Regions from separate parts of the Paenibacillus sp. FSL M7-0420 genome, predicted to be linked through region 4. Evidence: predicted binding sites of a transcription regulator. Region 4 holds the regulator's gene; each other region holds the start of a gene.
What was found. The regulator Rex, encoded in region 4, represses fermentation and respiration genes when NADH is low (regulators of the CRP and FNR family bind a similar motif). The targets are predictions, from matches to a motif close to TTGTGAAATATTTCACAA.
Positions count from the first base shown of each region.

Region 1: the regulator Rex is predicted to act here: its motif matches at 2,951-2,968, upstream of nirB (nitrite reductase large subunit NirB).
Region 2: the regulator Rex is predicted to act here: its motif matches at 1,542-1,559, upstream of adhE (bifunctional acetaldehyde-CoA/alcohol dehydrogenase).
Region 3: the regulator Rex is predicted to act here: its motif matches at 1,804-1,821, upstream of qoxA (cytochrome aa3 quinol oxidase subunit II).

Region 1 is NZ_JBBOCJ010000001.1:4,709,757-4,715,454, reverse strand. Features, by position in the region: gene MKX51_RS20360 (hypothetical protein) at 1-205, shown strand, start outside; gene MKX51_RS20355 (DUF6773 family protein) at 446-889, opposite strand; gene MKX51_RS20350 (helix-turn-helix transcriptional regulator) at 867-1,091, opposite strand; gene ric (iron-sulfur cluster repair di-iron protein) at 1,288-2,013, shown strand; gene MKX51_RS20340 (hypothetical protein) at 2,146-2,832, shown strand; gene nirB (nitrite reductase large subunit NirB) at 3,073-5,499, shown strand; gene nirD (nitrite reductase small subunit NirD) at 5,525-5,698, shown strand, end outside.
Region 2 is NZ_JBBOCJ010000001.1:4,687,230-4,692,927, reverse strand. Features, by position in the region: gene MKX51_RS20260 (ABC transporter substrate-binding protein) at 1-818, shown strand, start outside; gene adhE (bifunctional acetaldehyde-CoA/alcohol dehydrogenase) at 1,635-4,256, shown strand; gene pflB (formate C-acetyltransferase) at 4,518-5,698, shown strand, end outside.
Region 3 is NZ_JBBOCJ010000001.1:775,629-781,326, forward strand. Features, by position in the region: gene qoxB (cytochrome aa3 quinol oxidase subunit I) at 1-476, opposite strand, end outside; gene qoxA (cytochrome aa3 quinol oxidase subunit II) at 521-1,537, opposite strand; gene MKX51_RS03325 (polysaccharide deacetylase family protein) at 2,037-3,191, shown strand; gene MKX51_RS03330 (GntR family transcriptional regulator) at 3,385-3,774, shown strand; gene MKX51_RS03335 (ABC transporter ATP-binding protein) at 3,767-4,669, shown strand; gene MKX51_RS03340 (hypothetical protein) at 4,623-5,698, shown strand, end outside.
Region 4 is NZ_JBBOCJ010000001.1:4,439,111-4,444,808, reverse strand. Features, by position in the region: gene dinG (ATP-dependent DNA helicase DinG) at 1-2,293, shown strand, start outside; gene MKX51_RS19010 (redox-sensing transcriptional repressor Rex) at 2,450-3,100, shown strand; gene MKX51_RS19005 (amidohydrolase) at 3,090-4,391, shown strand; gene MKX51_RS19000 (cell wall elongation regulator TseB-like domain-containing protein) at 4,421-4,942, shown strand; gene MKX51_RS18995 (aminoglycoside adenylyltransferase domain-containing protein) at 5,223-5,698, shown strand, end outside.

The DNA.
Region 1 (5,698 bases), 270 kb from region 4:
GGCCAAAGAATATAAGGATAAGAACATCAGAGTGTATCAGGAGTGGATCTCTGCCCCCGATCTGGTGCTGCAGTGGAACGGCGGCCTGACCGAAGGCAGATGGATGACGGGTGTCTATGTGGATCATTCACGGTTCGCCGGACTTGGCCCCTACCTGAAGGATGCGCAGGGCAAGCGGACTTATATGCAGGCGACAGTTCAATAAAAAAGGTGAACTCGAAAAAAGATTTGAACTTGAAGCCAGGTCGTCGCTGCGGTGAACATTTGGACTTCCGGCCGCTGTTGTGTTTGGATTCCCCGATACAAACCGCTCTTCGCGGTAGAAATCCAAACACAAAGGCGATCGCTCCGCTCCTCCAGTTCCAAATTTCCCCTCCGCTTCTTTTGCTTTTTTGTTTAAATTCTTTATTTCTACTTCTAGTGACTCACAACAGCAAAAGCGGCTCTAGTCCGCCCGGTTATTCCTCCGCCGGATCAAGTACACGGTACTTAAGATGACCAGTCCTGCTGTAAGGGAAATGATCAGAATCACCTTCCCGTTCGCGCCGCTGGTAGCTGCTGATTGGGCGGCTGGATTCACGAAAGTAATGATAAGGATGCAGGCCGCCACCACAATCGCCAGAACTGCACCCGCTATGCTTCTCCCGTTCACTCCGCTTTGCCCGCCACCCGGTCCCACATATGCACCGCTCCAGATCAGCCGTACGAGATAGGAACCCACACCCAGCATGAAAATTGCGTAATTACCAAGCGGATATTCCAGCCACTTCATTCCGTAGTTGTGCAGCCCCATGTCTGCCAGCAATAAGAATGCCACCAAAAGAAATGCCTGATTCCCCGCCTTGTGCCGCTTCTGCAATTGTCTCTCATCCAGGTTCGTTCTGTTCATCCTTCGTTCCCTCCCAAAATAATTGATCCAGCGTCTTCCCAAGTGTTACACAAATGTCTATGCACAACCTCAGAGTGGGGTTATAATCACCGTTCTCAATCGCAATAATTGTCTGCCTTGTGACCCCCACGGCATCTGCGAGCTGTTTTTGCGACATGTCCTTTGCCGCTCTGGAGGCTTTGAGCCTCAGATTTTTCCCCATTCCCTCACCTCACGCATATTGTAAAATATATAAAACAAAATGTCTAGTATACTTAACATTTTAAAAACAAAAAGTTCGCGTTCATTAAAATTTGTTATATTCAGTGCGTACAATCACAAGTTCCGCCTAAGGCCAGTGATAAGGTGTAGAAGTGAAAGAAGCACAAACCTACATCTTAACCTGAGGAGGGGCCAACATGGCGTCCAATCAATTAAACGATACAACAATTCATCCCGGGTTCACCCCGGAAGCAATGGTCAGAGATATTGTTCTGCAGTTCCCCAAAGCAGCTGATTATTTCAAGGCACAACGGATCGATTTCTGCTGCGGAGGTGCAAAGCCGCTGGCTGAAGCCGCTGCCGAGAAGGGTCTTGACCCGGAAGCAATGGTTCAGGAGCTGAACACGCTGCAGCAGCAGCATCCGGTGCTGGAAGAGGATACCGCCTGGAACGAGGCTTCGTCAGAGGAACTGGTGGATTATATTGTGAACAAGCATCACCGCTACCTGCGTGAAGAGCTTCCGCTAATCAGCCAAAATGTAACCAAGGTGTTCCGCGTTCACGGTGAGGATTCACCGCACCTGGGAGAAATGCACCGCCTGTTCAATATGCTGCGTGAAGAGCTGCTGCAGCATACGGCAAAGGAAGAAGAGAGTGAATTCCCTAAGATGCTGGCCTACACTCAGAACCCAACCGAAGAAGGACTTGCTGAGCTGCGCGGATTGCTGCATAATCTGGAAGCCGAGCATGACGGGGCCGGAGAGATTCTGCGTGAGCTTCGCAGAGTAACTAATGATTACACGCCGCCCGCACATGCCTGCACAACATATCGCCTGACGTATGCCCGCCTTGAAGAACTGGAAGGCATGACCTTCGAGCATGTGCATCTGGAGAACAATATTTTGTTCCTGCGGTATCAATAGGACCTGCTGCATTGAATAAGTCCCTTCGGGGACTTTTTACTTTTTCTTCCGGCAGAAATGATTTGAGAACCCTTCCTCTATGCGTTATCCTTAAAGAGTCCGGGAAAATACATATGAAGGCGGTGCCGCGGGATGTCCACGAAATGGATGCGCTTCATGCTGTGCCTTCTCTTGCTGGCCGCGGCAAGCGGTTGTGGCTTGGGATCAGGGAATGGCGGCAGCAGTAACGGGGGACAGGGATTAACCTTTTCGGTCAAGGTAGGTGACAGCGAAATGGCCGGGAGCTCGGCCAGATTGCTTAACGAAGCTTACGTGCCCGGAAATTCAATGATAGAGCTGTTCAAGAAGAGCGGCGTTGTTACATTTTCAGCAGATGGAGCTAATATTCTTGAGGTGAATAAGGTCTCCCTGGGTCCGGATATGAGCTGGGAGGTTCAGGTGAACGGCAAGAAGGTTCAAGAGCTGAATACGACCCTGGAGCCGGGTTCGGCCATTACAATGACAGCAGGTCCTGCCGGAACCGGAAAGATGTTTCAGCCTGTTATCATCACTGTGAACGGGGGGAGCGAGCAGCCGGAGCTGACACATTCGCATGTGCTTTCTTTTATGCAGGATATGTCGGTCAAGGGACTGCTCAAGAACAGCGGTATGGTCCGGCTTGCCGAGGATAACCGGACGGTGCTCACCGTGATGGAATATACCCCGCTTAGCAGCGAGGAATGGAGACTGAAAGTCAACGATAAAGGTCTGCTCGGTAATGGAGTGGACATGAAGCTCAGTCCGCAGGACAAGCTGGAGATCTCTCTGGTACTGAAATAAGTGAATGAATGGATATCTGTGCGAAACTGCACGGGTATCCATTTTTTTTGAATAATATATCTCTGTGCTTCACGCCATAAGTTGTCCTATGTAAGAACGGGAGAAGTCATCTCCACTTGTGTGAAAAAATTCACATAAGGTGTGACTGTGGTCACACTTGCCAGGGAATTGGGGACAGTATAATTTCTCTATCAGGTAAAGTTATTGAAGAAATCAGAGTTTCTGAAGGAGGGTCTACCAGTGGCAGCGGAAAGAGAAAAGTTAGTGCTGATTGGGAATGGCATGGCGGGAGTAGGCACTATTGAGCAGATTCTGAAGCTGGGCGGCGCTTATGATATTACTGTCTTCGGCAGTGAGCCGCATCCCAACTATAACCGGATTATGTTGTCCTATGTACTTGAAGGCAGCAAAACGATTGAAGACATCATTCTCAATGATCTCGGGTGGTATGAGGATAATCATATTACACTGCATACCGGTACGACGGTTACCAGGATCGATGAACAGAACAAACTAATATTGACCGATAACGGACTGGCGGTTCCTTACGATAAAGCAATTATTGCCACAGGCTCAAATTCTTTCATTCTACCCGTACCCGGCAGCACCAAGGATGGGGTAGTCGGCTTCCGCGATATCGCGGACTGTGATGCGATGCTGGCAGCAGCGAAGCAGTACCGCACGGCGGCTGTAATCGGCGGAGGATTGCTAGGTCTTGAAGCTGCGAAGGGCCTGGTCAATCTGGGCATGGATGTTACCGTTGTGCATCTGCTGGAGGATCTGATGGAGCGTCAGCTGGACCGTACCGCTTCTTCCATGCTACAGGCAGAGCTTACGCGTCAAGGTGTGAAATTCGCCATGGGCAAGCAGACGGTCGAACTGACCGGCGAAGAACGGGTGACCGGTCTGCGCTTCAGTGACGGCAGTGAACTGCCCGCAGAGTTTGTAGTGATGGCTGTTGGAATCAAGCCGAATGTCCAGCTTGCGAAAGACAGCGGAATCACCGTTAACCGCGGGATTGTAGTTGACGATTATATGCAGACTTCTATGGCTGATGTGTATTCTGTCGGCGAATGTACAGAGCACCGGGGAACCTGCTACGGACTCGTCGCACCGTTATTCGAGCAGGGCATGGTTCTCGCCAAGCATCTGTCAGGTAGTCAGACTCCAGGCTATGAAGGTTCAGTTGTAGCAACCAAGCTCAAAATTTCCGGGGTAGATGTATTCTCGGCTGGTGAATTCACCGAAACGCCGGAGCATACTGTCATTTCTGCCAAGGATGAATGGAAGCGAACCTACAAGAAGATTTTGCTTAAGGATAATGTGATTGTCGGTGCCGTTCTATTCGGTGATGTAACGGAATCTGCCAACCTGCAGAAGCTTGTGAAAAACAGCACAGAGATGACCAATGAAATCTATGATGAGGTTATGGGCACAAGCTGCTGCGGCGGAGGCGGAGCCAAGAAAGGCATGTCTGTTGAAGCGATGGCCGACGAAGAAATCGTCTGCGGCTGTAACGGCGTAACCAAAAAAGCGATTGTGGATGCTGTTACGGAGAACGGCTTCACTACGGTGGATGAGATCAAAGCCTGTACGGGTGCAACCCGCTCCTGCGGCGGCTGTAAGCCGGTGGTGGAGCAGATTCTGCAATTCGTTCTCGGAGACAGCTTCCAGCAGAGCGCCAAGCAGGGAATCTGCAGCTGCACCCCGCTTAGCCGGGATGAGATCGTTGCCGAGATTACGGCGAAAGGCCTCCGGACCACCAAGGAAGTCATGCATGTCCTGGACTGGAAGCAGGCAGAAGGCTGTTCCAAATGCCGCCCTGCAGTGAACTATTATCTGGGCATGATCTACCCGGACACTCATGAGGATGAGAAGGAATCCCGGTTCGTCAATGAACGGATGAGCGCCAATATTCAGAAGGACGGAACGTATACAGTTATACCGCGGATGTATGGCGGGGTGACCACTCCTGAGGATTTGAAGCGGATTGCCGATGTGTCCCTGAAGTATGATGTGAAGGTTGTGAAGGTGACGGGCGGACAACGCCTGGACCTGATCGGTGTCAAAAAAGAAGATGTGCCTAAGGTGTGGGAGGAGCTGGATATGCCGTCCGGCTATGGTTATGCGAAGTCGCTGCGTACGGTAAAAACATGTGTGGGTTCGCAGTTCTGCCGCTTTGGCACACAGGATTCGATGGGCATGGGCGCTATGCTTGAGCGTAAATATGAGCGGCTGGATATGCCGGCCAAATTCAAGATGGCGGTTAACGGCTGTCCGCGTAACTGTGCAGAGTCCTGCACGAAGGATATCGGGATTGTCGGCAATGACGGCGGCTGGGAAGTATTCATCGGCGGCAATGGCGGGATTAAGCCACGGATCGCAGATGCCTTCTGCAAGGTGAAGACCGACGAGGAACTGGTTGAGGTCTGCTCCGCAGTCATCCAGTACTACCGTGAGACCGGCAACTACCTGGAGAGAACCTCCGAATGGGTTGAGCGTATGGGTCTTGAGCATATCCAGACAGTGGTTATGGGCAATGACGACAACCGTAAAGAGCTGGCGGCACGTATTGACTTTGCCCTGGCCCAGGTGAGAGATCCTTGGCGGAAAATGCTGGACGACAAAAACACCCGCACCGCGCTGTTTGAAGAGACACAGGTATAGTTCAAAGGGAGAGGGAGAGAGCATAATGGAACGGAGTAATCGGGAATATACGATAGGCAGAGTGGAAGATTTCATGCTGCAGATCGGCCGGGTAATTCATGCAGGAGACGTCGAATTAGCGATATTCCGCACATCGGACGGCGCAGTCTATGCGGTCCGCAACCACAGTCCCCACCCGAAGGGCGGCCCGCTCGCGGAA
Region 2 (5,698 bases), 250 kb from region 4:
AGAAAGGCATCTCCGGGATTGCGCCAATGGGCAAGGGCAACGAAGCAGGCTGGAATTGGACCAACTTCCTGTTTGAAGCAGGCGGGGAGATTCAGAAGATTGAAGGCGGCAAGGTAGTGGCAACCTTCAATTCCGAAGCCGGGATCAAAGCGCTGGACTTCTATAAGAAGCTGAGATGGGAAGCTGGGGCCGTTCCCCAGGATTGGGCGCTCGGCTGGGGCGATGCGGTAGGTGCCTTCCAGCAGGGCCGTACCGCGATGGTGATGGCCGGATCTGACGGTGTCATTGAACAGGCGCTTAATCAGGGCGGGTTCAAGCCTGAGGATGTGCTGACCTATCCAATGCCTGCGGCTGAGAAAGGCGGCAAGCATACCGGTGTTCTCGGCGGCGACTATCTGGTCATCAACCCTAACGCCAGCAAGGATGAGCAGGAGATGGCCTTCCGTTATATTACCTTCGACTATTTCTCGGATAAAGGCCTGGAAGCGCTCGATGCCATTCTGCAGCAGCGCAAGGCGGACGGCAAATACTTCATTCCGCCGCTTCTTGATTACTATGCCGCTGATTCCGAGTTCGGCAAGAAAACCAAAGCAGTGTATGACAAATACTCTGATATCGTATATCAATACAATACAGATATTATGGCTCTGCTCGACGGCAAACCTGAGGCGCAATACAACACCCAGGACTACTATGCAACCATGTCCAATGTCATTCAGGAGCTGTTCGCCAAGGAAGGCACGGACTCCAAGGCCCAACTCGACGCTGCAGCCGCAACCGTACAGAAGAAATTCTTCGATACCATTAAGGTGGAGTAGCCTGGGATGTCTCTTCCTAGACTTGGGGGAAGAGATGAATAAGGGGGACAGCGGAGATGCTGTCTCCTTTTTTTCCTTTCAGGAAATTATGCCAGTAACATTTTAAGAGGAATCCTGCCAAAAGTGCAACAATACTGCCCCAAAGAAGCGGTCAATGCTGAAATCCTGCACGAACTGCAACAAATTCAGCGCTAACGTGCTCTAAACACCGAAATTTGTGCAAATAATGCAACATTGTACTTGCAACCCGTAAAAGGTATATAGAAATCCTGCAAAAACTGCAACATTACTGCTCCTTAAAAGCGGCCGGTGAGAGAGGCATTAGCATGCGTTCACCCGCAGGGTAATTTTGTTCAAAGATAAGAATTTATGTGCTTTGCGCTATACAGCATCCTGATCATTCTCGCTGAAACGGTACCGTCCTCTAAAAGGGCGACAAAGCCGTTTCCACTTGTAAGCAGAGATTTATATTTATATTCACCGTCAGAGTAAGTCTATAGAAGAGCCATGGATAAACCGAGGTGACGGCTTGGCATTCATGAGCAGAATTCCTGAGGCCCGCCCGGCATCGCAAGGCAAAGTGGGCCATCAACACTGTAACCTGCCGTATTGCGTTCGCAGAATAGACAAATATCAATTAAATATTACATATAATATGGAAAAAACGCTAGTATATGATCGAATGAAAGCGCTTTGAAAACAACTCAAAAAAAACTTTAAACTTTGTGAAAGATTTCACTATACAAGGTGAAAAGGATGTGCTAAGATAAATGTATAGAAAGAAACAACCTAAAAATTGACAGGAGGACGAGGGAGATGGCAGTTAAAAACGAAGTCGCCGCCCAAGTGAAACAAACCACCGCTGAAGAGTACATTCAGGTTTTGGTGGATAAAGCAAAGAAAGCCCACGAGGCGTTCATGGGCCTGGATCAAGAGCAGACAAACACAATCGTTCATGCAATGGCGCTGGCCGGACTCGACAAGCATATGTACCTGGCAAAACTGGCTGTTGAAGAAACAGGACGCGGAGTATACGAAGACAAAATTACAAAGAACATCTTTTCCACTGAATATATCTGGCACGGTATTAAGTACGACAAGACTGTAGGCGTTATTGAGGATAACGCTTATGACAGCTTCCAGAAGATTGCTGAACCAGTCGGAATCATTATGGGTATCACACCGGTAACCAATCCAACATCCACCACGATGTTTAAGGCTTTGATTTCCGCTAAGACACGTAACCCTATTATATTCGGTTTCCACCCGTCAGCGCAAGAGTGCAGTGCGGCAGCAGCCAAAATTCTGCATGATGCAGGCGTAGCAGCAGGCGCACCTGAGAACTTCATCCAATGGATTGAGCTTCCTACGATGGACAAAACAAACGCACTGATGAACAATCCGGACGTTGCACTGATTCTGGCAACCGGCGGATCGGCAATGGTCAAGGCAGCTTACAGCTGCGGCAAACCGGCACTCGGCGTAGGTCCTGGTAACGTGCCTGCCTTCATTGAGAAGAGTGCTGATATTGATCAGGCTGTAACAGACCTTATCCTGTCGAAGACTTTTGATAATGGTATGATCTGTGCTTCCGAGCAGGCAGTTATCATTGAAGAAGCCATCTTCGATCAAGTGAAAAAGAAAATGATTGCAAACGGCTGTTACTTTGTGAACAAAGAAGAAGCAGCTAAGCTTACCAGCGGTGCAATGAACGTAGAGAAATGTGCGGTTAACCCGGCTATCGTTGGCCAATCCGCTGTGAAGATCGCTGAAATGTGCGGCATTCAGGTTCCTGCCGGAACGAAGATCCTGGTAGCTGAGCTTGAAGGTGTAGGTACTAAATATCCATTGTCCGCTGAGAAGCTGAGCCCGGTTCTGGCTTGCTACAAAGTGAAGAATGCTGACCAGGGTATCGAACGCGCAGCTCAAATCGTTGAATTTGGCGGCATGGGCCACAGCTCGGCTATCCATTCCAACAACGAAGAAGTAATCATGAAGTTCTCCAACCGTCTGCAGACCGGACGTATTCTCGTCAACTCGCCATCCACACACGGCGCAATCGGCGATATTTACAACACTAATATCCCTTCATTGACACTGGGCTGCGGATCTTACGGACGCAACTCGGTATCGCAGAACGTGACTGCCATCAATCTGATCAACGTGAAAAGGGTGAACCGTCGTACCGTGAATATGCAATGGTTTAAAGTACCTGACAAGATTTACTTCGAAAAGGGAGCCACTCAGTATCTGGCCAAAATGCCTGACATTACACGTGTAGCCATTATCACTGACCCTATGATGGTGAAACTGGGATATGTTGAAAGAGTTGAGCACTATCTGCGTCAACGTCAGACTCCTGTAGCCATTGAAGTGTTCTCGGAAGTTGAACCGGATCCATCGACAACTACTGTAGAAAAAGGCGCGGCAATGATGAACAGATTCCAGCCGGACTGCATTATCGCACTCGGCGGCGGTTCCCCAATGGATGCTGCCAAGGGCATGTGGCTGTTCTACGAACATCCGGATGCTGACTTCAACGGTCTGAAGCAGAAGTTCATGGATATCCGCAAACGGGTATACAAATTCCCTAAGCTCGGCAACAAAGCGAAATTCGTTGCGATTCCTACAACTTCCGGTACAGGTTCCGAAGTAACCTCGTTCGCAGTTATCACAGATAAGACTACGGGTAATAATACTAAGTATCCGCTGGCCGACTATGAGCTGACTCCAGACGTAGCTATTATCGATCCTGAGTTTGTATACAGCTTGCCAAGAACTGCAGTTGCCGATACAGGCATGGACGTATTGACACATGCAATCGAAGCTTATGTATCCGTAATGGCCAGTGACTATACCGATGGTCTGGCAATCAAAGCCATTCAGCTGGTATTCCAGTGGCTGGAGAAATCCGCACTGCAAGGCGACAAGCTGGCCCGTGAGAAAATGCACAACGCTTCGACACTTGCCGGTATGGCCTTTGCTAATGCATTCCTGGGGATTAACCACAGCTTGGCGCACAAATGGGGCGGACAGTATCACACCGCACATGGCCGCACTAATGCGATCCTGATGCCGCATGTTATTCGCTACAATGCCAAGAAGCCTACGAAGTTCGCTTCGTTCCCTAAATATTCGCACTTTGTAGCTGACGAACGGTATGCTGAAATCGCCCGTATTCTGGGATTGCCAGCACGCACTACCGAAGAAGGCGTAACGAGCCTGATCAATGCGATCCGCGACATGAACAAAAAACTCGGCATCGAAGAATCCTTCTCGGCGCTTGGTTTCGATCCTAAGGACTTCGAATCCCGTGTAGACTATCTGGCTGACCGTGCATTTGAAGACCAATGTACAACTGCCAACCCTAAAATGCCGCTGGTATCCGAGCTTGCTGATGTATACCGCAACGCATTCTACGGCAAATTCGATAACTAATTAACGGTTGCCTGGCAAAGAATAAGGTTAAAGGTTAATATGGGACTGGATGGAAGTGACAAATATCACCGAAAGAGTGATATTTGTCACAGTCCTTTTTCAGAAAATAAACTAAAATGTTTATATAGACAACGATCCCTGATATAAAGATGTGATTGTGAATTTTATAACAACTGTCAGCTACGGGATCACGAGACACGGGATTAACCTTCAAGCCCGCGATCTCTACAAATATACTAAATATAAATGGAGGGATTTAGCATGTCGGTGATTGAAAAAGAAGTACAAGAGGTTAAGTCTGGCTGGAGAAATTTCACAAAGGGTACATGGTCCAAGAAAGTTGACGTTAATAACTTTATTGCCAAGAACATCAAGCCTTATGAAGGAACTGAAGATTTCCTTGTAGGTCCTACCAGCAACACAACTGAACTGTGGAAGATTATCTCCCAGCTGAGTAAGGAAGAAAGAGAAAGAGGCGGCGTATGGGACGTTTCCCTCGATACTGTCTCCACTATCACTTCCCATGCTCCTGGTTACATTGACAAGGACAAGGAACAGATTGTCGGCGTTCAGACTGATGCGCCTTTCAGACGTTCCATCCAACCGTTCGGCGGTATCAAGATGATGATCGATGCTACTAAGGCTTACGGCTTCGAGCTTCCGCAGAATATCGTTGACATGTTCACGAACATCCGCAAAACGCATAACCAGGGCGTATTTGATGCATATACACCAGATATGAGAGCTGTGCGTAAATCCGGCGTAATCACAGGCCTTCCTGATGCTTATGGCCGCGGACGTATCATCGGCGACTATCGCCGTATTGCTCTGTATGGTATTGATTTCCTGATTAAAGACAAGAAGCAGCAACTGGCTGAGCTTGAAGTAGACTCCATGACAGAAGATGTTATCCGTCTGCGTGAAGAGCTGTCCGAGCAAATGCGTGCTCTGGGCGAACTGAAACAAATGGCCGCAGCTCATGGCATGGATATTTCCAAGCCGGCAATGAACTTCAAAGAAGCTACACAATGGGTATACTTCGGATATCTGGCAGCTGTTAAAGAACAGAATGGTGCGGCAATGTCTCTGGGACGCGTATCTTCCTTCCTTGATATCTATGTTCAACGTGACGTTGAAGAAGGTACTCTGACTGAAGAGCAAGCTCAAGAAATCGTTGACCATTTCGTAATGAAGCTGCGTATCGTGAAGTTCCTGCGTACGCCTGACTATAACGACCTGTTCTCCGGTGACCCTACTTGGGTAACAGAATCCATCGGTGGTATGGCTGAAGACGGCACAACCCGCGTAACCAAGAACAGCTTCCGCTTCCTGCATACCCTGTACAATCTGGGACCGGCTCCAGAACCGAACCTGACTGTACTGTGGTCCGAGAAGCTGCCTGAAGGCTTCAAGAAATATTGTGCCAAGGTATCTATTGAGAC
Region 3 (5,698 bases), 3.7 Mb from region 4:
GAGCCGCCGATGACGAAGGAAATGTTCAGCAGCATGGCGCCCATGAAGAAGAGCCAGAAGCTGACGGCGTTCAGCCGCGGGAAGGCAACGTCCCGTGCGCCGATCTGCAGCGGAATGATTACGTTCATCAGACCGATGATAAAAGGCATGGCCATGAAGAGAATCATGATCAGACCATGGGTGGTGAAGACCTCATTGTAATGCTGCGCATCGAGGAATTTCATTTCCGGCGCAGCCGTCTGCAGACGCATCATCATCGCATCTACACCGCCGCGGAACAGCATCAGCAGCGCCGCGAGGATGTACATGATCCCGATTTTTTTGTGGTCAACCGTGGTCAGCCATTCGCGCCACAGATAGCCCCATTTCTTGAAATAGGTAAGCCCTACGAGAATCCCGATGGTTGCCAGTGCAATACTGATCATGGCCCCGTATATCAAGGGTTCGCCGTGAACCTTAAATTTGTCCAAATCCATTAGGGTAGCTCCTTTCAGTGTGTTGCATTAAGCTCTTCAGAGAGCTAGTGTCCTTCATGTGTGCTTTCATCCACAGGGGAGCTTGGCAGCGGCTGATCGACTTCCGGATCAGGCTTGCTGTCGAATTCCGTTCCGCTGGACGGCTCGGGAGACGGATGAATTTCCTTGTTATCCTGATGCTCCGGATTGCCGTTGTCCATATCCATCTCTTTGCCGCCGCCGCTCATATGATCTCCGTGATTTCCCGGAGGAGGGCTGAACTCCAGATGGGTGGAGGAATACGTTTTGCGTCCGAGGTAATCCGTGGCCAGCAGGCCTTTGAATTCTTCCTCAGTCAGCTTAGGTGCGGTTTCCTTCACTTCCTTCACCCAGTCCTCGTAACCCTTGTTACTAAGTACAAGCGCTTCGAATTCCATGTGGGCGAAGCCTTTACCGCTGAAGTTAGCATTCTTTCCGATATAAGAGCCTTCCGTATCAGCGGAGAGATGAAGCGTTGTCAGCATGTCGCTCATGGCGTACTTTTGACCGGCAAGCTGTGGAATCCAGAGACTGGTAATGGTGCCGAACGAGTACATTCTGAATTCTACCGCACGATGCACCGGCATATTCACGTAGTTCACCGTCTCGATCCCTTCCTCAGGGTAGCTGAAATGCCATTTCCAGTTGGAAGAGGAAGCATAGATGACCAGCGGAGTCTGATCTTGATAGTCCGCAGCCACATTCTCCACTTCGTTAGTCGTCTTGACGGTAACAACGGACAAGAAGGCTACGATAATGATCGGGATAATGATCCAGATGGCCTCAAGTACCACATTGCCTTCTTCATGTTTAGGAATGTAGCCCTCATTACTCTTCTTCGCACGATATTTTACCAGTACAAAGATATACAGAATGTAGACAACAGCCAGAACCCCGAGCATAACAAGAATAGAGAGCACAATGGTGTCAGATAACGTCCTTGCAGACGGCCCCTTCGGGTTCAGAACAGCGATTGAGCTGCATCCCGGCAGGAGAAGGATCAGGCTTAGAAACAAAGCGTATAACGGTCCCTTTTTTTTCATATAGAACTCCTTCCTTCAATACTACTTTTCATTCGCCGTTCATTAACGGGAGTACATTGATCTGTATCTATAGTAAGAACTACTTACCCATAATGCAAAATACATATTTTGTATAAATATATAAAATAGACCTTAAAAATGGCGAACAAGTTAAATATGTGTGATCAAATTGTTACAACTCCCTAAGGGTATGATAAAGATCACTGTAGTGGCGCACTTTAGCTAATTTTAAGGTTGTTCAATTTTTGTTCAAAATTCCGATATTGTTATTAATTTTGTCACAATTATTCTGTGCCAAAAACCGCTGTTTTAACCGTGCAACGCCTGCTGTGACAGCATTCGACGAGAATTGCGTGCTTTCTGAAAATAATGGCGAACCCTCATTTATGATTGCATAAGAGTAACAATTTCTTAGCTTGCGGTTACAATCTCTCAAATTACGTTGAAAGTATATATGATAAAGTGATAGACAAATATACATAGATTGGAGACTGCTGCTGTGCGCATCAAGAAAATTCTGCTTTTATTCATGTCTTTATTCCTAATTATGGGGCTTGTGCAGGTCCCGGCTGACGCTAAAGGTGATAGCACTATTCTTAAACTCGGAGTCAACGATAAATTAAGCAAGGTTGAAGCTGTATCCGTAAAAGGCACCTATTATGTACCGCTGCGCGCGCTTGCGGATGAGCTGAAATGGACCCTTACCGGACTGACGGACAGGATTCACGTAGCCGGCGGGACAGGTTCGCTGACCCTGCTGAGCAAGGACGGAGGTGCGGTGCTGAAGGATGGGACTGCCGTGCCTATGAGCACTTTCGTACAGGACGGCAAACTCATGGCTCCGCTGAAGCTCAGCGGGTACCTCGGGTATAGCATTTCCTATGCGGGAGATAAATATTTACTTCGTGTGAAGGACGGCTCGGCGCAGCTTACCGATGCAGCCTTCACCGATAAATATGCTGCAGAGCTGAAGCCTAAGGCTCCAGTGGCTCCGGTAACTCCAGTCACTCCGGTTCAGCCCACGGAGCCGGGCAAGCCTGGCCGGACCGTCTATCTGACCTTTGACGACGGCCCGTCAGCCACGACTGGCGACCTGCTGGACATCCTGCGTAAATATGACGTACAGGCAACCTTCTTCATGCTGGGGAACAATATGAATCAGCACCCCGCTCAAGTGAAGCGGACTGCGAAGGAAGGCCATGGCTTAGCGCTGCATGGCGTGACCCATCGCCAGGAGAAGTTCTATGCTTCCCCGGCAGCGGCGCTTGCCGAGATGTCAGGTGCCAATGCGACGCTGAAGAAGCTGACGGGAACCAGCACCACCTTGATCCGTACGCCTTACGGAAGTAAGCCCTATTTCACCAAGTCCTTCAGGGATAAAGTCCTGACGCAGGGCTATCATCTCTGGGACTGGAACGTGGATTCCTATGACTGGAAATACAAACAGAACAGCGACAGAATCTATAACACCGTGATGGATCAGGTGAACAAGCTGAAGGCGTCCAAGACCAATCCGGTGATTCTGATGCATGACCAGAAGGCTACACTCAAGGTGCTGCCGCGTATTCTGGAGAAGCTGAAGAAGGAAGGCTATACCTTCAAGCTCATTACGAAGGATATGGAGCCGCTCAATTTCTGGAAGGATAAACGCTGATTACTGCTTATAGCAACAGCAAAGAGCAAGCCCGGGAGACAATCTGTTCCTGCAGGCTTGCTCTTTTTTTGCGCCGAAACTAGACAAAGTAAAAGTTAATGATTGACATCAACCTTCAACTGTATTAATAATAGTAGTACAGTTAATACACTATGATACAGCAGCCGGAGTATCAGATGAAAGGAGGACTGTCATGTTCGAGTTGGATGTACGCAGCCGCAAGCCGATCTATGAGCAGCTGACCGACAAGGTGAAGGAGATGATTATGCATGGTATTCTGCGGGCGGATGAACAGCTGCCTTCGGTGCGGGCGTTATCCTCGCAGCTTACCGTGAATCCCAATACGATACAGAAGGCCTATAGGGAACTGGAGCGTGAGGGGTATATCTATTCACTGCAGGGCAAGGGCAACTTCGTAGCCGAGTTGCAGCAGGGCCAGAGTGAGAGCAAACGGGCAGAGCTGAAGGAGGAGTTGCTGCGGCTGATGGCAGAAGCAGTCTACCTTGGGTTCACGGAGACAGAGATCAGTTCCTTGTACCGCCAGGTGCTGGATATGAGAAGAGAGGAGAGCAGCCATGATTGAGATACGCGGTGTGAGCAAGATTTTTCAGGAGGAAAAGGCTGTGAACGGCCTTTCGCTGACGGTACCCAAAGGGGCCATCTACGGATTGCTGGGATCGAACGGAGCAGGCAAAACCACGCTTCTTAAGATGCTTGCAGGCATCTATCGCCCGGATACAGGAAGTGTCAAGGTAGGCGGGCAGCCCGTCTATGAATCACCTGAGGTGAAGCGCAGTCTGTTCTTCATGCCGGACAGCCCGTATTTCTTCCCGCAGGCCACAATGAAGAGTATGGCGGAATTCTACCGCTCAATCTATACACAGTGGAGCCAAAAAAGGTATGAGGAGCTGGTTACAGTGTTCCGGCTCGATCCCCGGCGCAGGCTCAGCCGCTTCTCCAAGGGGATGCAGCGGCAGGCCGCCTTCCTGCTGGCGCTTAGCTGCAAGCCGGATGCGCTGATTATGGACGAGCCGATCGACGGCCTGGACCCGGTGATGCGCCGCCAGATCAAGAATCTGCTGTTCCAGGAAGTCGCTGAACGCGAGCTTACCGTGCTGATCTCCTCGCATAATCTGCGGGAGATTGAGGATCTGTGCGACCATGTCGGCATTATGCATGAGGGAAGGATGCTTGTGGAGAAGGATCTGGATGATCTGAAGGCCGACACGCACAAGATTCAGGTCGCTTTCCGTGACGTACGTCATGCGGCGGCGCTGGAATCCAAGCTGCAGATCCTCCATCAGGAGCAGCGGGGAAGCGTCAGCCTATACATTGTAAAAGGGGAGCGGGAACGCATCAGCCAAGCTTTTCATGTCTATGACCCGTATGTGTATGACCAGCTTCCGCTGACGCTGGAGGAAATCTTTATCTATGAAATGGGGGATGCCGGTTATGACGCGCAGCCGATTATTCTGTAACAGCAGCATTATCCGCCAGAACCTGCACCAGTATGGCTGGATCGGAATTTTGTATACACTGGCACTCTTATTCATACTCCCGCTGCAACTGTTCATTAACGGCGACCGGCTTAAGGAGCCTATCGTAATAGACGGACTGTTCAACCTTGGCATGGACATTGCGGCAATCCTGATTCCTTTTCCGATTATTGCCGGATTGTTCCTCTCACGTTATATACAGTCCCGGAGGTCCTCCGACCTGATGCACAGCCTTCCGCTGCGCCGCTCGCATCTGCTGGCTTCCCATGCGCTAAGCGGTCTGCTCCTCCTGCTCCCGCCGGTGTGGATTACGGCTGTGGTTATCGCTCTGGTCCGCCCCTTGAAGGGCAATATGTACATCTTCCATGGAGCGGAGATTTGGGTATGGTGCCTGACCGTCAGTGTGCTGACGCTGTTCCTGTATGCGTTCACCCTCTTTGTTGGCATTTGCACAGGGCAGAGTATTCTACAGGGAATTGTAGTCTTTATTCTTCTGATGCTTCCGTCTGTACTTCTGGAGATCATCAATATGCATTTCAACAGATTTCTTTACGGATACGCGGATTGGTTCGGCCTGTCAGCTGTGGAGAAGAACGTATGGTCTCCGCCCCTGCGTATAACCAATCTGACGACAGATCCTTTAAGTGGAGCAGAGATATGGAGTTATGCGTTTCTGTCTGCTGTGTTCCTGGCGTTGTCCTTCCTGCTGTACCGTAAGCGTCAGAGTGAACAAGCCGGACACGCCATGGCTTTTACCTATTTCAATCCGTTGTTCAAAGCCGGAGTGATGCTCTGCACTATGCTGGTGGCCAGCAGCTACTTCGGCAGCATCAGCCGGCAGCCCGGCTGGATCATCGGCTGGGTCTTGGCCGGAGGGCTGATCGGATATATCACAGTGGAGATGGTGCTGCGCAAAACCTGGCAGATCCTAACCCGTAGACTGCCGCTTGAATTCGCGCTGTACAGCGTGCTGCTGGGCCTGCTTATCTACATTCCTATCTCCGGCCTGAC
Region 4 (5,698 bases):
GTATTTCGACGGTCTGCTGCGGGAGCGGGAGATGGAGACCTTTCAGCCGGAAGGTGAGCTGAGCTTCTACCGCCAGCTTGCACTGGCTGTGGGGGACTGGGCAGAGCTGGCTACGCCACGGGAGGAAGGAAGCGTCAATCCGCTGGATAATATTACCTTTGAAGAATATATGGATGAGGTAACCAAGCGGCTGAAGGCTGTTCTTCCCCAGTATGAGAGCCGAGAAGCCCAGGAGCTGATGATCCATGAGGTCATTACAGCGCTTGAGCAGGACAAGCATCTGCTGATTGAAGCGGGAACAGGCACCGGCAAATCGCTGGGTTATCTGCTTCCGGCCATCTACCATAGTGTGAAAAGTGATCAGAAGGTGATGGTCAGCACGCATACCATTAACCTTCAGGATCAGCTGCGGGAGCGGGATATCCCGCTCTTAACCAGCGTTGTGCCGTTCCCGTTCAAGGCCTCCATCTTTAAGGGAAGAGGGCACTATTTGTGTCTGCGCAAGTTCGAACATAGAATGAACAAAAAGGACTTTACGAGTCCAAGGGAAGAAGCGCTCACCGCTGCGCAAATGCTCGTCTGGCTGACCCAGACGACGACCGGCGATGATGAGGAGCTGAACTTAAGCGGGCGGGGCGGCGATTTCTGGGAGACTGTAGCCAGTGATACCGACTCCTGCCTGGGACGCGCCTGTCCCTGGTTCCGCAAATGCTATTACCACCGGGCCAAGCATGAAGCCGGGATCTCCGATGTGGTGGTCACCAATCACTCCAAGCTGTTCGCAGATGTCAAAGCCGGGCATCAGCTTCTTCCGGCGTACGACCATCTTGTTATTGATGAAGCCCATCATCTGGAGGATATTGCCGGCAAGCATCTTGGCATGCAGATGAAATATTTCACATTCGCCCATACCCTCACCCGTCTCTATAAGGATAGCCGGAGCGGGCAGCTGCCTGCCCTCCGCCAGAGTCTGCAGTCTTCGGGCAGTGAGCAGGCTTCAGAATGGAGCGGCGTGATCGACCGGATCTATCCAGATCTGCTGACGGTGAAGGAGTCCTGGGATGCGCTCAGCGACCGGCTCTTCAGCCTGCTGCCCGAGCGCAGCGATGCCGGGGCCGGTGAAGCAGGCCAGCTGGTGGCACGCCTGCAGCCGGGCAAGAAGCCGAAGGATTGGGAGGAGCTGGCTGCCCTTGAGAATACACTGAACCTCAGTCTGAGCGATATCATCCGCAAGGGCGACAAAATGCTCAGTGAGATGCGTGACACGGACAGCCAATCCTCCTCAGACAGCCTTGTGACCGATATCGGCGGGTTATTCAAGGATCTGGCATCCATTAGAGAGCAGATCCGCTTCTTCATGAGCCTGAACGATGAGAATATCGTGTATTGGCTGGAGGGAAGCGGTAATTATAAGGGTAAGTCGCTGCAAATGTATGCTGTTCCCGTAGATGTCAGCACCCAGCTTAGGGAGCTGTTCTTCGATAAGAAGAAGAGCATTATCCTGACCTCGGCCACCTTATCCGTGGATAAATCCTTCCAGTTCATGATCGATAACCTGGGTCTTGGCGAGGCTGCCGAGCAGCGGCGTCTGATGACTGCACTGCTTCCATCGCCATTCAAGTATCGTGAGCAGGCGCTCCTGGTCATTCCCCGGGACTTCCCGAGCGTCAAGGGAAGTATAGGGGATGCCCGCTTTGTGGACACCCTCGTGCACTCCCTTGCCGAGACAGCTGTAACAACACGGGGGCGGATGCTGGTGCTGTTCACCTCCTACAAGATGCTGCGCCAGGTGTATGAACCGCTGAAGGAGGCACTTGCCTCACAGGATATCGCGGTGCTGGGACAAGGCGTGGAAGGCGGCAGCCGGAGCAAGCTGATCCGCCGCTTCCAGGATAGCCCGGCTTCGGTCTTGCTGGGTACCAGCAGCTTCTGGGAAGGGGTGGATATCCCGGGAGAAGCATTGACCTGCCTGGCGATTGTCAGACTGCCGTTCCAGCCGCCGAATCACCCGCTGGCAGAAGCGAAGTCGGAGCTGCTTCAGGCACAGAAGAAGAATCCGTTCATGAAGCTGTCCGTGCCGCAGGCCGTCATCCGCTTCAAGCAGGGCTTCGGGCGGCTGGTCCGCACGGCGCAGGACCGGGGCATCGTAATTGTGTACGATACCAGAGTCATCGAATCGCATTACGGAAAGTACTTCCTGTACTCGCTCCCCGGTCCCAAGATGGAGCATATGCTCACCGAGCAGATGGTCCCGAGAATTGCCGAATGGCTGGATGACGGCGGGGTTTCCTAATTCATCTGCTATTGCTATTATTAATAAGTCATGATTAACCTGAAGATCCGTTCCCGCCTGCCCTGCCACTCCGGCAGGCGGCGGGGCACGGTTGCTATAATCGGCATTACATGAAGCGAATTTGTGATGTTACATCAACTTGAAGGAGGAGAATACATGAAATCGGATAAAATATCGGAGGCCGTCGTGCGCAGGCTCCCAGTGTACCTGCGTTTCCTGAACGATCTCCAAAAACGTGAAATCTCCACAGTCTCTTCCCAGGAGCTGGGCCAGAAGCTTGATCTGAATCCCGCCCAGATCCGTAAGGATTTGGCTTATTTCGGTGATTTTGGCAGAAAAGGCATCGGCTATGATGTATCTTATCTGATTGAGAAGATCCGCCATATCCTGAAGCTTGACCAGCAAATTAATGTTGCACTGGTTGGAGCCGGTAATCTCGGTCATGCCTTGTCTAACTACAACGCTTACTTAAAGGATACGATGAAGATTACTGCCATCTTCGATGCCTATCCGCCGAAGGTAGGCCAGCAGATCAACTCGCTGGTTGTGCAGCCGATGGAGGAGCTAAGCAGTACAATCCGCTCGCAGGGCATCCGGATCGGGATTATTACCGTGCCCGACAGCGAAGCCCAGAACGTAGCTGATATTCTTGTCGATTCCGGTATCGAGGCGATTCTGAACTTTGCACCGGTTATTCTCAAGACGCCTGCCAATATCCGGATTCATGCCGCAGATTTCACCACCGATCTGCAGAGCTTGGCCTATTATCTGCATGATGGAAAGGATGAGGCTGAAGATGAGCAGTAAGATCACGATAATCAAGAATGGGCACTTCCTGGTTCCGGGCAGTGACAAGCCGGTTCTGAGCGGGTACATGACCCTGGAGAATGATTTGATTACTTACATAGGTGAAGCTGAGCCGGCAGTGGAGGATGGCGCACAGGTCGTAGACGGCAGCCGTCTGCTGTTCATGCCTGGTCTGGTCAATACCCATGGTCATACTGCAATGTCACTGCTGCGCGGATACGGCGACGATATGGTGCTTCAGTCTTGGCTGCAGGAGAAGATGTGGCCGATGGAAGAGAAATTCACTGGTGATGATGTATATTGGGGAACCTCGTTGTCCGTGCTGGAGATGCTGAAGGGCGGGACAACCACCTTCCTCGATATGTATGATCATATGGACAGGGTAGCGGAAGTGACCGAGCAGTCCGGTATTCGTGCTGTGTTGATGCGCGGCGTAATTGGGCTGTGCCCGGAAGAGGTACAGCAATCCAAGCTCGCTGAGGCGATTGCTTTTGCCCGTAACTGGCACGGCAAGGCTGACGGCAGAATTACGACCATGCTCTCACCGCACGCACCGTACACCTGTCCTCCAGAGTTTTTCATGAAGTTTGTGCAGGCTGCCCATGATCTGGACTTGCCAATGCACACCCATATGTCCGAGACGCGCCATGAAGTGGAGCAGAATGTGGCCGACTACGGCCTGCGTCCGGTCGCACATCTGGAGAAGCTCGGGATGTTCACCCGTCCTTCGCTCATTGCCCACGGGGTTCATCTGAACGATGAAGAGATCGGGATTCTGGCCCGCCATAACGTTGGCGTGTCGCATAACCCCGGCAGTAACCTGAAGCTGGCCAGCGGGGTTGCGCGTGTTCCTGAACTGCTGAGAGCCGGGATTAAGGTCTCCCTGGGTACAGACGGCGCGGCAAGCAACAACAATCTGGATATGTTCGAAGAGATGAGGCTGGCGGCTCTGATTCACAAGGGCGTAAGTGGTGATCCCACAGCGGTACCGGCTCCTGAGGCGCTTCTGATGGCTACGGAGTATGGGGCGCAGTCTATTTTCCTAAGCGGGGTAGGCCGGCTTGCCGCAGGAATGAAGGCCGACTTCATCGCACTTGATATTGACCAGCCGCATCTGCTGCCGCATACCGATCTGCTCTCCCATGCCGTATATTCGGCAAGTGCCAAGGATGTGGAGCATGTATGGGTGAACGGCCAGCAGGTTGTGAAGCATGGACAATGCCTGACACTTGATGAGGAAGCCATCCGCCGCAAAGCACAGGAGACGTTCGAGAGCCTGCTTAAACGGTAATTCAGGGGAACGGGAAAGGAAGCAGCGTGGTGAAGAAGAAGAGGAGAAGATGGATCTGGCTGGGGATTACCGTGGTGCTGCTCCTTCTGTTCGGACTAAGCCAGTTCTATGCCTACATTATGAAGGACCAGTGGAACGAGCGGAGTGAGGCCAAGGAGCTGGCCCGGGCGCGTGCCGGACTAACAGAGGTTACCAAGGCCCAGAAATCTGTCTGGAATGAGAATGAGATCTACTGGGTGCTGACCGGTAAAAATGAAGCAGGGACCGATCTGATGGTGTGGGTCCGTTTCACCTTGGAGGGCAAGCCTGCCGGAGGCGACAACGACCTGTATGCAGAGGAACTGAGCAATGGCACCTCAGAAGAGAAAATGCGCGGAATCATAGCCGCTCAGCTGCCGGACATTACGATCGAACGGCTGCTGCCCGGTGTATACAACGGGGAATATGCCTGGCAGCTATTTTACAAAAAAGACGGGCGATTCTATTACAGCTTCTACCGCTTCAAGGATGGCAGCGCCATCGGTGAGGGGTACAGTCTGCCGAATCGCTAAGCTAAGCGCTCAGCGGAAGAATACATGCGGGGGAACAGTTTATCTGTTCTTCCGTTTTTTTAACAGATAAATTTATATGTTTTGAGGTCCCCGCAAAGTACCTGAGTCAACACCTACGCTAAAGCCCCACTTTGTGGGGTTATTTTATTATTTTGACGGTGAGGGATGAAGGAAATCAGTACCCCTTCACTTCTGAGATATATCAATTGATATATTAAAAGTAATCCCTAATCTGCTATCAATAACTTGCATGTTGAATGTAACAAGGAGGTTGATGAAATTGGAAATATTGGCATATTTGTATCAGGCGGTGGATCTGTTCAAGGAGGAGCTGGGGGAGAATCTGTCGGGAATTTACGTGCATGGCTCACTGGCGATGGGCTGTTTTCACCCCGATACCAGCGATATCGATCTGCTGATCGTCGTACATGACAAGCTGCCCGCAGAGGTCAGTCATAGACTTGCCAGGCGTATTGTAGCTTATCATGACAGTCTGCCGAATAAGCGCGGAATTGAACTATCTATCGTCCTTAAGACATACCTGCGCAATTTTGTGTATCCTACGCCTTTTGAATTTCACTTTTCGGAAGCACATTTAGAGCGGTACAGAACTGATGAGAATTATCTGTGCGGCGGCTTTGAGGATGCTGATCTGGCGGCGCATTTTACAGTAGTCTACCATCGCGGGTTTATCTTGTACGGGGAGCCGATCCGCGAGGCCTTTGCGCCGCTAGACAACAGGTACTATCTGGATTC